DNA from 3 places in the Peribacillus sp. FSL R5-0717 genome. Region 3 is predicted to be linked to each of the others. Evidence: predicted binding sites of a transcription regulator. Region 3 holds the regulator's gene; each other region holds the start of a gene.

Region 1 (4,966 bases), 430 kb from region 3:
AGATCCATGAATTGTATCGTATTGAAGAAGGTGCGCTAACATATTAGCATCCGTTAAGTCGTTAATAGCAACAATCTCTACCCCAGGATTACTTAATGCTGCACGAAATACATTACGTCCAATACGTCCAAAACCATTAATACCAACTTTTACTGCCATGAAAAATTCCTCCTTTTAAGTTCGCAAATATATTAAGGGGTGTAATTCCCCTGAATTAACTCTTGTGCCGCAGCTTCATCCGTGATCAAAACGGTCGATGAAGGTGCACCTTTCATGTAGGAACGGATAGCCTTTGCTTTAGTTTTGCCACCTGCCACAGTTATCACTCGCTTTTCAGGGCTAAGATCATCTAACTGGATGCCGACTGTCAAAACTTTATGAACAACTTTGCCGTTTTCATCGTAATAATAACCGAATGCCTCTCCTACAGCATTTCCATCTAACAGCTTCTTTAACATTTCTGGCGAAGAATTTCTTCTCTCTGCCATCGCCATGGCATCACCGATTCCATGAATGATCATATCGGCAGACTTGATTTGGGAAATCACTTCTTTAATTGCAGGTTCCTTCTGGAATGATGCATAAACCTCACCGCTTAATTGATCGGGTACATATAACACTCTGTAGGAGGCTTGAGCCTTCTGTGCCATTTTTTCGACAATCGTATTGGCCTGATTCTGCACCGCTTCACCAATTCCCCCGCGGGCTGGGACAAATGTCAATTTCCTGGATGCTTCATCAGGTGACAACGAATTAGCCACTTCTGCCATTGTCGATCCGCCAGTAACAGCAATGATATTCTTTGAGTTCCATTCTCGTTTCATACGGTTTGCACAAGCTTTACCCAATTCTTTTTTCACCCATGGGGTTTCATCACAATTTCCTGAGACAATTATGACTTCATCCACCTGTAACAAATCCTGCAATTGCTTTTCCATTATGTCTATACCCATTACTTCACGCATTATTCCTTCTAACTTATCCAGGATTTCAATCCCTTCATCAGTCAGCGTCATGCCAGAGCTGAAGATGTTAACCAGGTTCTGACTTTTCAGAAAATCAACCTCGCCTCTAAGCGTTCGCTCTGTCAAGTTAAGGCTCACGGACAGACTGCGCCTTCCAACCGGCTGCATCATTTTGATATAACGCAGGATATCATATCTTTTTTGCATAACCAAAAGGAAATCGGGCAATAATTTTCTTTGTACCTCGAGTAATGTACGCATATTTAAAACTCCTAAAAAGTTAAGTTGGACATTTAACGTCCCGCGTAGTCATTTTCTGTCCCACTTAAAACAAAAAAATATTCCTGCTACATATTTTATTCTAGCAGGAACGGAATGTTTCTTCAAATGATTTGAAAAATTATTTTTCCAAAAGCCTATTTAGAGCTGATTTATCAACGTTTCCGAACTGAACGATTTCATCTTTCCATTCAACGACAGGAATCATCAGCCCGAATCTCTCAAGCAAATCATCATCTGTATGGATATCGATTTCCTTATAGCCTATGCCTGACTCCACTTTCACTTCTTCAAGTACCTGCTTGGCTTTATCACATAACGGGCATTTATCCCTACTATATAAAACAAACGCGTTCGTTTCCAAAACCACTCATCCTTTTCAGTCATATCTTTTTCGTTTAGATGAAGAAGGGATCCCTAATTGTTCCCGGTACTTGGCAACGGTACGGCGTGCCAGGATAATTCCATGCTCTTCCTTCAGCCGTTCTGCCAAGTCTTGATCCGAAAGCGGCTTTTGTTTATTTTCCCCATTGATGGCTGCCTGGAGGCTCTTTTTCGCTTGCATGCCCGACATATCCTCATCAAGGCCGACCGACTGTAAAGAAGTAGTGAAAAATATCCGCATCTCTATCGTGCCAAATGGTGTCTGTACATACTTCCCCTTAACCGCCCGGCTCACTGTGGACTCATGTATGCCAAGTTCGTCTGCGATTTCTTTCATCGTCATCGGCTTCAAATAGTTCAGGCCATGATGAAAGCATGCCGGCTGTTTTTCGACGATGCACTGAATAACCTTCAATATAGTTTCTTTTCTCTGTTGGATACCCCTGGAGATCCATTGGTATTCCTGCCACTTATCCTGGATAAACCGCTGAACTCCCTGATCCTTATGGCTCTTCATTCGGTTTAAATACCCTTTATCCACATTAAGATTGGGTGTGTTACCATCATAATTCCCGACAAGCAGCATGCCATCCCGAACTTCCACGACCACATCCGGCACTATATAAGAAGGTTTTTCCTGAAAAAAGAGTGATGCCGGACGCGGGTTCAACGTCTGGACATAATCAAAGACCTCTTGAATCTCCTTCAGTGTAACACCGATTTTCTTACTTAGGTCTTTCCAGCGCTTTTCAGCAAAATCGAGGAAATGGTTTTCTATGATCGATTCTGCCAGCAGATTCTCCCCTTCTACTTTCACTTGAAGCAAAAGGCACTCTTGAAGATTCCTCGCTCCGATGCCATGCGGTTCGAGTTCCTGTAAAATCGAGAGACACTCTTCCAAAACGGCCGGAGATATGCCTGGGATGCATATATCATCCAGCTGAGTCCTTAAGTAACCGTTTTCATCAAGGTTATGAATTAATAGAAGCATTGCCTTTTGCTGCTCACCGGAAAACTGCTGGTGATTCACTTGGGACATGATATGCTGTTCCAGCGATATGGTATCTTCACTGATCTGTTCAATCCAATAGTTGGCATCATACGTATTTTTAAGAGTCCGTTTACCTTTTTTGCGGTCAAAAGTTGGCTGAAATAAAGAAGATGTTGGCTGATCTATTGACAGTAATGGGTTCTCCACCATTTTATTTTCTAAAAAAGCCGATAGCTCCTGCGAGGAGTATTGCAGCAATGTAATAGCTTGCATGAGCTCCTGGGTCATTGCCATCTTTAATGTTTGCTGTTGAAAAAGTCCTGCTTTCATATTCATACTCATCGATTCATCCCTCCCCCACTCCATTTTACATTATCAGGAGAAAATTCTACACAAAAACCCATGAAAACGCTTACGATTTTTTTCTGAATAGTTTATTTGTTTTAAATACTATATGTTAGAAACGCAAATTTAACAACTACTTTTATTGAAAAATCACCATTTTTCAATAGTATGGGCGAATATTTTCAAGACAGGACCGACATTACAGGATTAGATGGAATATTACGGAAAACGAGCAATTTCGGCAAAAATTTTAACTCTCCTAAAAATGACCAATAAAAAATCCCCCACTTTATTAAGCAGAAGATTGGTAATGCCCTCGGCAGGAATCGAACCTGCATTTCAAGCTTCGGAGGCTTGCGTTCTATCCGTTGCACTACGAGGGCGTAATAGAAAATATTTTTCAACAGACTTCATTATATGATAGAATTCCCTCCTTTGCAAGGGTTATCAGGTTTAAAACTTTATCATTTGGGTATTATGGGTAATGTGGAAATTCATCCCTGTGCGGCATAATATATAAAACATTCTATCAGGAAGGAGCCTTAGCCAGAAAATTGTCGAACAAATTATCCATAATAGGGTTTGTTTTGTTTGACCTAAATTGACCAAAAAGTGTATCATACATACATAAAGAATTTAAATGATTCTCTTAATCGAAGGAGGAAATGAACATGAATTTAATTCCTACAGTTATCGAACAAACAAGTCGTGGGGAGCGTGCCTACGATATTTACTCCCGTTTATTAAAAGACCGGATCATTATGCTAGGAAGTGCAATTGACGATAATGTTTCCAACTCCATTGTTGCTCAATTACTATTTTTAGAAGCGGAAAATCCTGAAAAAGATATCACTCTATACATCAACAGCCCTGGCGGAAGCATCACTTCCGGTATGGCCATTTACGATACTATGCAATATATCAAACCTAATGTTTCGACAGTATGCATCGGTATGGCCGCTTCCATGGGTGCTTTCCTATTGGCCGCTGGCGAAAAAGGCAAACGTTATGCATTGCCTAACAGTGAAGTCATGATTCACCAACCACTTGGAGGAGCTCAAGGTCAAGCTACGGAAATTGAAATTGCTGCCCGCCGTATCCTTCACTTGAAAGATAAACTGAACCAAATCTTGGCAGAACGTACGGGACAACCTATCGAAGTCCTTCAAAGAGATACGGAACGTGATAACTTCATGACTTCCGAAAGAGCTCTTGAATATGGCTTGATTGACAAAGTCATCACGCGCAGCGTTCTTGATGATAAAAACTCTAAGTAATCCTGCAACAAAAGAAAGGCTCCGGACATCGCCATAAGCGACTTCCGGAGCCTTCTTTTCCATGATAAAAGAAAAGGATGCACATTTAGGCATCCCCTTTTTTAACCCTCTTGCTGAACGAACTCTTCCAATGCTTCTAATGCTTCTTTTTCATCGCGTCCTTCGATGATTAACTTCACGGACACACCAGAACTGATGGCAAGGCTCATTAATCCCATTATACTTTTTGCATTCACTTTCTTTCCTTCTTTTTCAAGAAAAACATCTGAATGAAAGCGGTTAGCTTCTTGTACAAAAAGAGCCGCCGGCCGAGCTTGCAAACCCGTTTTCAATTTTACCTCAACTTGTTTCTCCACCATCTTGATCTCCCCTGTTAGCTTTATTTTTTCGCAGCAATAGCCTCTCCCCCACGGAGCCTGTCAGCTATTTCATCAATCTTTCGCAATCGGTGATTAATCCCGGACTTACTGATGGTTCCCCCGGATACCATTTCCCCAAGTTCCTTTAAGGTTATATCCTGAAACGCTATCCTAAGCTCCGCAATTTCCCGAAGCTTATCCGGTAAAATGCTAAGTCCTACCGTATCCTCGATATAATGGATATTTTCAACCTGGCGCAATGATGCCCCGATCGTTTTGTTCAAATTGGCTGTTTCACAATTCACAAGCCGATTCACTGAATTACGCATATCACGGACAATCCGTACATCCTCGAACCTTAATAAA
Region 2 (4,966 bases), 2.6 Mb from region 3:
CAATTAGCCTTTGTTTCGCTTCATTGGTCACATCTAAAGATAAACCATTTGCAGCAAGTGTTTCGTCTAGCTCGTGAATCATGATATCAACAATTTGCAGAAGATCTTCTTTCTTCAATGCAGAGAATTCAATGATGCTATCAAACCGGTTCAAGAATTCCGGTTTGAAGAAGCTCCCTAAAGATTGCAGGATTGAAGCCTCTTCCACAGCTGAACTTGTACCGAATCCCATTACTTTTTGTTTCTCACCGACTCCTGCATTACTCGTCATGATGATCACGGTATCTTTAAAAGTCACGGTCCGGCCTTGACTGTCGGTTAAGCGGCCATCTTCCATGATTTGCAGGAACATATGCATGACATCCGGATGTGCCTTTTCGATTTCATCCAATAAGATGATACTGTAAGGCTTGCGGCGAACTTTTTCCGTCAATTGTCCAGCTTCCTCATGTCCTACATATCCAGGAGGAGAACCAATTAATTTGGAAACACTATGTTTCTCCATGAATTCACTCATGTCAAGACGAATCATAGCGTCCTTGTCCCCGAATAATTCCTCGGCAAGAGTTTTCGCCAATTCGGTTTTACCGACTCCTGTCGGACCGACGAAAAGGAAAGAACCGGTAGGACGATTTTTGGATTTTAACCCGGCACGACTTCTTCGAACGGCCTTGGATACCTTTTTGACAGCCTCTTCCTGCCCGATTACTTTTTTCATCAGCTCCGCTTGGAGATGAACCATTCTTTCTTGCTCATCTTCTTGGAGCTTACCTACAGGAATGCCGGTTTTTTGTTCGATGATATTTTGAATGTCTTCAACGGTTACGGTTGGCTTAATTGCATCTTCCCCTGCTTGTAATGACTTTTCCAGTTTTTCTTCTTCATCACGAAGAACGGCAGCTTTTTCATATGCTTCTTCTTTTAAGGCCATTTCTTTTTCTTTATAAATTTGCGCCAGTCGTTCTTTCATGTTTTCTACCTGGCCGTCTTCGATGGTCAAGTTCAATTTGGAACCAGCTTCATCCATTAAGTCTATTGCCTTGTCAGGGAGGAATCTGTCTTGAATGTAGCGGTTCGAAAGTTCAACAGCCGCTTTTAGGGCTTCCTCACTATATGTTACACCATGATAAGATTCATAACTTTCTTTTAAACCGCGTAAGATGACCAATGCCTCAGCCGTTGTAGGTTCGTTAACCTGTACAGGCTGGAAACGTCTTTCAAGGGCACCGTCTTTTTCAATTTTCCTATATTCGGATAAAGTGGTTGCTCCGACAAGCTGAAGTTCGCCGCGTGCAAGTGCAGGCTTCAAGATATTTCCTGCATCCATTGATCCTTCGGCCGAACCTGCTCCCACAAGTTGATGAATTTCATCGATGAATAAAATGACATTTTTCCTTTCCTGTAATTCGCTGATCAATTGCTTCATTCTTTCTTCGAATTGCCCTCTAATTCCAGTATTGGAAACAAGGGATGCTACATCAAGCATATATACTAGCTTATTACGTAATTTAACTGGCACCGAACCTTCAACAATCGCTAAAGCAAGACCTTCAGCAATGGCTGTTTTACCGACACCAGGTTCACCGATTAAAACTGGATTATTTTTATTGCGTCTGTTTAGAACTTCAATGACGCGTTTGATCTCTTCATTTCGTCCGATTACCGGATCAATAAGTCCTGCTTTAGCAGCATCGGTCAAATTGCGGCCATACTCCTCAAGCAATCCTCCGTCCTCGCCATTTTCAGCTGAATCCGGTTTTGGTACACCATTATAATTAAATGGATTGAATGAATTTGGAGATCCGTTAAATTGGAATTTCCCCATATCCATTCCGCCCATAGCTGCTCCAAGTTTGTTTCGTTCTTCTTTATAACAAGTGGAGCACAGTTTCACATCATGCTCCTGACCATTCATATTTAGGTGAACTTGAATATTAGCTTGGTTTACATGGCATTTTTCACAAAGCATGTAGTACTCCTCCTTTAAAAAATTAAATTGAAAGCAAATCTTTGACCTTCTTTGACTTTCTGACTTTATTATACATTGACCTTCTTTGACTTTCAATAATTTTGTCTGGGAATTTTTTTGAAAAAAAGGAATTCCTTCGATTTGGTTTGCTAAGCATATTAAACTATCCATTTCCAGTCAACTAAAAAGCTTTCATGAATGCTTCATACTACCGATTACCCAATTCAGGACACACCCGCCTCATTCACTCTTATTTTTTAAAACAAAAAAAGACTTTATTAAGTCTCTTTAAGGTTAGTACAATTTTTAAACGTTGGATTTCCACTCCAGGTACTCGCTTTCCGCGGGCGGTCGGGGAGCCTCCTCGGCGTCTTCGCACCTGTGGGGTCTCCCCTTGACGCGCTTTTCCCGCAGGAGTCTCGCACCTTCCGTTCCAATCATCTTTGTTTTAATTTTAAGATAAAATACTTTTGCCAGTCTTTTTTGTTTTAAGCAGTATTAATACTTGAGGTGATATCGATACTTTCTTAAAAGTCCCCTCGTTGTTCAACCCATGCCATGCTTTCCTTTCCGCAATAGCTGCTTCAATTCCAATAAAAAACCAAAAAGGTTTCGGAATGAAACCTTCCGAAACCTTTTTGTCTACAAATTGAAAGAGACTTCATTAAGTCTCTTAGCTTTTTTATATTAAGATTGATTTTCTTCTATTATATACGTTTCGCACCGATATACTTTGGCTTCCAATAACTATTATTGGTTTTAGCGTATGACACTCCTTTTGATGATGACGAGTGTATGAATTCATTGTTTCCTATGTATATGGCCACATGTGTGGGTTTTTTCGCTTTATTTGGTGCAAAGAACATTAAGTCACCTTTTTGCAGGCTTTTAACTTTCTTTCCTTTTATATATATGTCAGCTGCAGTTCTTGGTAAATTCTTACCAGCCTTTTGATATGAATACTTCACTAAACCCGAACAATCAAAACCTGATGAAGAAATGCCACCCATTTTATATTTTGTACCTAGTTCACTTTTAGCCACTTTAATCGCTTTTGTATGATATGAAGCAGCTTCCACTTGGTTTCCGGCAAAGGATGCGGTTACAAGCGTGATAGCCAATGACAATCCGACGACAATTTTCTTAAACAAAATTATTTACCCCCTGATGTGATTTGCTAAACCTAATATACTAGAAAAGCTATATCACTCGCATCACAGGATCTTTACGAATATGTTACATTTAGTAGATTTAGGGAGAATGACCATATAAAACATAGAAATAAGTCGAATCAAGTGTCCATTCAATATATTGAAAAGCACCTTTAATAAACTATCTTTTCTTCATAAAAAAACAGCGGTAAAAAACCACTGTCAAAATTCTTTTGAGAAAAATGGAAGAAATAATTTCACTCCACGTTTATTAAAAGGTAAACATTTCAAATCTGCAATTAAATGACTTATGTATCCTAATGAACAAGTGGCGAAAATTCCGTCAATCCCCATAAAGGCTTCGAATTGAAAGGCAATGATGCCAAAGAAAGCGATACCGGCAATCGAATGGGTATAACTTCTATGTGGTGTAAAGGATGCCAGGATAATATAGACTCCAAAAAGCCACAACCAGCTTTCCTGCAAAGATAAACCGCCTCCTAATACCGCTAATCCAGTCAAGGTCAGCATATGTCTTTGCCTAATGAAAGATGAAATAATGATGATTCCGATTCCTGCCCCTGCCCCGATCCACTTTTCCGTTTCAGAGCCTTCCAAAAGACTATAAATGATCATTATTATCCCAATCGTTTGTGCTATCGTTCGGATAAACTTATGTGAAAAGGTAATCCTATTACTTAACTTCCCATCAATATCCATATCGGGCATCAGCCCTGAAACTCCCCCGATGCCCACCAAGAATAAAGTGGTGGTCGGATCTGTTTGAAGTGTGTTTGCCGTCAAGAATCCAACTGTTGCCCCTATGGCCATGTGTGCTGTCCCGTTCACTGTCTCTCTCCTGTCCCTCTAAGAAGTAATCTGCTCAAGAAAACGAATGTTTGTTCGAATCTCTGCATATCTAACTATACAACATTTTGGGGAAAATTTCTCTAGTTCTTATAAATAAAGCCAAAGAAATCACTGATTAGAGCAAATAAAATACCTTTTCGTACATTTAATACACTTTTTCTAAATGTCTATAATTGCTTTGTTTAGGTAATTTTCATTACTATAAATACGCAAAATATTTTTCAGTAAATTGAGGTTTTTCATGAAATTTTATCCAAAATATGAATATACTAATCTATAAGGGGAGTGATTCAGATAGCTTTTTTAAATGCCTTCAATAATTTCAAAAATGGGAAAAAGTCCAAGAAAATAAAGAACATGGATTTTCGGGAACAGCATGTAAATAAATCGTCGGAGCTCATTGGTAATAATGTAATTGTCCAAAATATAATTAACAATCACCTTTCCAAAAAAAATAACCACTTATAGGGTGGTTTTTTTAATTATTAGGGGAAATGGTTTCATTCTTTTCCACCTTCTCACTTGCTTCGTAAATATAGTTATATTGTAAATAGTAATCGTATATGACGTTTTGCAGGATTTTAAGCAGTGATTTATCGAATGTATCGAATTCAGTTTGATAACTATTTAAGACAGTGACGAATTTCCCGTCCATGTTTTCGAAATAATGGATAAGAAAATTCTTGTAATATTCACTATCGCTATTGCTTTTATTCGTAATGCACGGATCGCCGGTTTGAATGGACTTTTCAAGCATCGCTTTGATGGATTTAGGCAGCTTTGCTTTTTTGAACTGGTTCAGGGTATAGATATCATAGGTAAAGGAAAGACCTAATTGATCGGAATAAAAATCCACGGCACAGTCCAATGTATAGATTAAGGGTGTTTTAAAGTCTTTACTGTTGGCAATTTCCTCTGATATCTCCAATTGAAATTCCTCGGATGTTAAATAGGCTGCAAATTTCATTTTTGAACT
Region 3 (4,966 bases):
ACTGCGAGTGATAAGATCCGTAGTCGAAAGGGAAACAGCCCAGACCACCAGCTAAGGTCCCAAAGTATACGTTAAGTGGAAAAGGATGTGGAGTTGCTTAGACAACCAGGATGTTGGCTTAGAAGCAGCCACCATTTAAAGAGTGCGTAATAGCTCACTGGTCGAGTGACTCCGCGCCGAAAATGTACCGGGGCTAAACGTATCACCGAAGCTGTGGATTGACACCGTATGGTGTCGATGGTAGGAGAGCGTTCTAAGGGCGTTGAAGTCAGACCGGAAGGACTGGTGGAGCGCTTAGAAGTGAGAATGCCGGTATGAGTAGCGAAAGAAGGGTGAGAATCCCTTCCACCGAATGCCTAAGGTTTCCTGAGGAAGGCTCGTCCGCTCAGGGTTAGTCGGGACCTAAGCCGAGGCCGAAAGGCGTAGGCGATGGACAACAGGTTGATATTCCTGTACCACCTATACATCGTTTGAACGATGGGGGGACGCAGAAGGATAGGGTAAGCGCGCTGTTGGATATGCGCGTCCAAGCAGTTAGGCCGGAAACGAGGCAAATCCCGTTTCCATTAAGGCGGAGCTGTGATGGCGAGGGAAATATAGTACCGAAGTTCCTGATTCCACGCTGCCAAGAAAAGCCTCTAGTGAGATGTAAGGTGCCCGTACCGCAAACCGACACAGGTAGGCGAGGAGAGAATCCTAAGGTGTGCGAGAGAACTCTCGTTAAGGAACTCGGCAAAATGACCCCGTAACTTCGGGAGAAGGGGTGCTTTTTAGGGTGAATAGCCCAGAAAAGCCGCAGTGAATAGGCCCAGGCGACTGTTTAGCAAAAACACAGGTCTCTGCGAAGCCGCAAGGCGAAGTATAGGGGCTGACACCTGCCCGGTGCTGGAAGGTTAAGGGGAGAGGTTAGCGCAAGCGAAGCTTTGAACCGAAGCCCCAGTAAACGGCGGCCGTAACTATAACGGTCCTAAGGTAGCGAAATTCCTTGTCGGGTAAGTTCCGACCCGCACGAAAGGTGTAACGATCTGGGCACTGTCTCAACGAGAGACTCGGTGAAATTATAGTACCTGTGAAGATGCAGGTTACCCGCGACAGGACGGAAAGACCCCGTGGAGCTTTACTGCAGCCTGATATTGAATTTTGGTACAGCTTGTACAGGATAGGTAGGAGCCTGAGAAGCCGGAGCGCCAGCTTCGGTGGAGGCGTTGGTGGGATACTACCCTGGCTGTATTGAAATTCTAACCCGCGCCCCTTATCGGGGTGGGAGACAGTGTCAGGTGGGCAGTTTGACTGGGGCGGTCGCCTCCTAAAGAGTAACGGAGGCGCCCAAAGGTTCCCTCAGAATGGTTGGAAATCATTCGTAGAGTGTAAAGGCACAAGGGAGCTTGACTGCGAGACCTACAAGTCGAGCAGGGACGAAAGTCGGGCTTAGTGATCCGGTGGTTCCGCATGGAAGGGCCATCGCTCAACGGATAAAAGCTACCCCGGGGATAACAGGCTTATCTCCCCCAAGAGTCCACATCGACGGGGAGGTTTGGCACCTCGATGTCGGCTCATCGCATCCTGGGGCTGTAGTCGGTCCCAAGGGTTGGGCTGTTCGCCCATTAAAGCGGTACGCGAGCTGGGTTCAGAACGTCGTGAGACAGTTCGGTCCCTATCCGTCGCGGGCGCAGGAAATTTGAGAGGAGCTGTCCTTAGTACGAGAGGACCGGGATGGACGCACCGCTGGTGTACCAGTTGTCTTGCCAAAGGCATAGCTGGGTAGCTACGTGCGGACGGGATAAGTGCTGAAAGCATCTAAGCATGAAGCCCCCCTCAAGATGAGATTTCCCATGGCGCAAGCTAGTAAGATCCCTGAAAGATGATCAGGTTGATAGGTCAGAGGTGGAAGCATGGTGACATGTGGAGCTGACTGATACTAATAGATCGAGGACTTAACCAACGCTTTTAAAAAAATGAAATACCTTCTTATTATCTAGTTTTGAAGGAACAACGTTCCTTTTATGTTTGGTGGCGATAGCGAAGAGGTCACACCCGTTCCCATTCCGAACACGGCAGTTAAGCTCTTCAGCGCCGATGGTAGTTGGGGGTTTCCCCCTGTGAGAGTAGGACGCCGCCAAGCCATTTAAAAAGATCAGCCATCCGGCTGGTCTTTTTTTGTTTGTAATTAAAAAATTTTTCCGTTTTCAGGGACAGTACGGGCTGGCCTTATTTGAATTGGTTGCCATATCATGAGGAGGAATGGATGAGCTGGGGAAATGGGGCAGAATTCTTAAGGAGAAGAAAAATTTCAGGTTTTACATCCATTTATATAGGGTATTTATATAAGATATTTCAACTTTAATGTTCAATGGGGTATGTAACTACATATAATTTGGAGAAAATGGATATTACAGAAAGAAAATGCGTTTAAGTTGCAAAATGCATTATTCCTTGTATAATAATAGTCAAATATAGTCAAAGTCAGAATGGAGGAGGCTGAGTGAGAAACATATCTGATGTTATCGAAACTTATTTGAAGCAAGTACTTGAAATAAGTCAAAAAGATATCTTGGAGATAAAAAGAAGTGAAATAGCGGATAAATTTCAGTGTGTTCCTTCTCAAATCAATTACGTAATAAATACCAGGTTTACCATCGAGAGAGGTTATGTTGTAGAGAGTAAGCGTGGAGGCGGCGGTTATATACGCATCATGAAAGTGGAATCACAGGATTCCGTGCAACTTATCAACCACTTATTATCGCTTATTGGTTCCAGGGTAACTCAATCGATGGCTGAAGGAGTAATTTCACGGCTGATGAATGAAGACGTCATTAATGAAAGAGAAGCAAAGATTATGATGAGCGTCATAGATAGATCGGTGATTTATATCGACCTGCCTGACCGCGATGAGCTTAGGGCAAGAATTTTAACAGCGATGCTTACTACTTTAAAATATAAATGAAACTGGCAGAGGTGATGAACGTTGATTTGCCAAGAATGTCATCAAAGGCCTGCTACCCTGCACTTCACCAAAATCATCAATGGAAAAAAGACTGAAGTCATGATTTGTGAGAAATGTGCTCAGGAAAAAGGTGAAATGTTCATGGAGGCAGGTGGACCTGGTTTTTCAATAAATAATTTTTTAGCAGGATTGTTGAATATGGAGTCGAATATTCAACAGACAAAGGCAAATGCATTTCCGAAAACGGAAGAGAGGCGCTGCCCGCATTGTCATCGATCTTATAAAGAATTTGTCCATATTGGCAAGTTTGGCTGTGCCGAATGTTATAAAACGTTCAATGAACAGTTAAATCCCATTTTAAAGAGGGTTCATAGCGGCAATACAGCACACATAGGGAAAATTCCAAAAAGGATTGGCGGCGCCATATATCTTCGAAAGCAAATTTTGGATTTGAAAGAAGTTTTAAAGGTCCACATTGATCAAGAGGAGTTTGAGAAGGCGGCAGAAGTAAGAGATAAGGTTCGTTCCCTTGAAAAAAGGTATGAAGCACAAGAGGGAGGCGAGGAATTATGAGCTTGGAAAAGTTTGTAGAAAACGCCTTGAGTTCCTGGATGAGTGCCGAAGGTCCGGAAATCGATATTGTATTGAGTTCGCGGATTCGGCTGGCCAGGAATTTCAAAGACTTTACCTTCCCAACCTCCTTTTCGAACGAAGAAGCTAATAAAATCATTGAATTGATTAAAAAAAGAATCGAAGAGGAAGTAACGCCAGAGATTGGGAAATTGGAGCTATTAGAGATTGACCAATTGCAGCCACTGGAAAAGCGCGTTCTGGTTGAAAAACATTTAATCAGTCCTCATTTAGTTGAAGATTCAGCGAAAAGCGCGTGTCTCCTTTCGGAAAATGAAGAAATAAGTATCATGATAAACGAAGAGGACCATCTTCGTATTCAATGTTTAATGTCGGGGTTGCAGCTAAAGGAAACCTTAAAGATTGCAAATGTTCTTGACGATTGGATTGAAGAATCCATAGACTATGCATATGATGAGGAAAGAGGATACCTGACTAGTTGTCCGACTAATGTGGGAACAGGGTTAAGGGCTTCAGTCATGATGCATCTGCCGGGTCTGGTCCTTACACAGCAGATGAATAATATCATACCGGCTATCAACCAATTGGGGTTGGTGGTTCGAGGGATTTATGGAGAGGGCAGTCAAGCGTTGGGGAATATTTTTCAAATTTCCAATCAAATCACTCTTGGAAAATCGGAAAGGGATATCGTTGAAGATCTAACGAGTGTAGTGCAACAAATCATAGCCCAGGAACGGTCAGCGAGGGATGCATTAGCGAGGACTTCCCACATACAATTAGAAGATAGAATTTTCCGTTCATATGGGGTTTTGTCCAATGCTCGAATAATCGAGACAAAGGAAGCAGCTACATGTATCTCAGATGTTAGATTAGGGATAGATCTTGGGTATATAAAGAGTATTTCCAAAAGCATTCTAAATGAATTGATGATTTTGACGCAGTCGGGATTTTTACAAAAGTACGCAGGCGGCCCTTTAAGACCCCATGAAAGGGATATCCGTAGAGCAGCACTCATCCGGGAACGCTTAAATTTCACGGAATCTTCCTCCTCATAGAGGTTATTGACCCCTTTAGGGAGAATTAAATTTCATGTAATAGATATGGAGCAAGAATAAGCTTCTGCCATTACTTAGAGAATTGCCAGCAATTTTATTCAAAACGAAAATTCTTAAGGAGGAATTCCCTATGATGTTTGGTCGTTTTACTGAAAGAGCCCAGAAAGTATTAGCATTAGCCCAAGAAGAAGCAATCCGTTTAGGTCATAATAATATTGGCACGGAACATATTTTACTGGGCCTGGTCCGAGAGGGTGATGGTATTGCAGCCAAAGCGTTATATGCTCTTGGATTGGGTCCGGAGAAGATTCAGAAAGAAGTGGAAAATTTAATTGGCCGTGGACAGGATACGGCTCAAACGATACATTATACCCCA

What was found. Region 3 encodes CtsR, which represses protease genes until heat stress. Its sites were predicted from a motif close to ATGGTCAATAAAGGTCAAACA; they were not measured.
Region 1: the regulator CtsR is predicted to act here: its motif matches at 3,553-3,573, upstream of clpP (ATP-dependent Clp endopeptidase proteolytic subunit ClpP).
Region 2: the regulator CtsR is predicted to act here: its motif matches at 2,008-2,028, upstream of NYE65_RS25340 (ATP-dependent Clp protease ATP-binding subunit).

What each region holds. Positions count from the first base shown of each region.
Region 1 is NZ_JBBOOF010000001.1:2,252,090-2,257,055, forward strand. Features, by position in the region: gene gap (type I glyceraldehyde-3-phosphate dehydrogenase) at 1-159, opposite strand, end outside; gene NYE65_RS11025 (sugar-binding transcriptional regulator) at 192-1,226, opposite strand; gene NYE65_RS11030 (glutaredoxin family protein) at 1,366-1,614, opposite strand; gene rpoN (RNA polymerase factor sigma-54) at 1,624-2,961, opposite strand; tRNA gene NYE65_RS11040 (tRNA-Arg) at 3,276-3,347, opposite strand; gene clpP (ATP-dependent Clp endopeptidase proteolytic subunit ClpP) at 3,636-4,241, shown strand; gene NYE65_RS11050 (HPr family phosphocarrier protein) at 4,343-4,600, opposite strand; gene whiA (DNA-binding protein WhiA) at 4,621-4,966, opposite strand, start outside.
Region 2 is NZ_JBBOOF010000001.1:5,300,361-5,305,326, forward strand. Features, by position in the region: gene NYE65_RS25340 (ATP-dependent Clp protease ATP-binding subunit) at 1-1,969, opposite strand, end outside; gene NYE65_RS25345 (C40 family peptidase) at 2,677-3,120, opposite strand; gene NYE65_RS25350 (metal-dependent hydrolase) at 3,343-3,969, opposite strand; gene NYE65_RS25355 (hypothetical protein) at 4,469-4,966, opposite strand, start outside.
Region 3 is NZ_JBBOOF010000001.1:2,681,943-2,686,908, forward strand. Features, by position in the region: rRNA gene NYE65_RS13105 (23S ribosomal RNA) at 1-1,942, shown strand, start outside; rRNA gene rrf (5S ribosomal RNA) at 2,007-2,122, shown strand; gene NYE65_RS13115 (CtsR family transcriptional regulator) at 2,483-2,944, shown strand; gene NYE65_RS13120 (UvrB/UvrC motif-containing protein) at 2,966-3,517, shown strand; gene NYE65_RS13125 (protein arginine kinase) at 3,514-4,590, shown strand; gene clpC (ATP-dependent protease ATP-binding subunit ClpC) at 4,721-4,966, shown strand, end outside.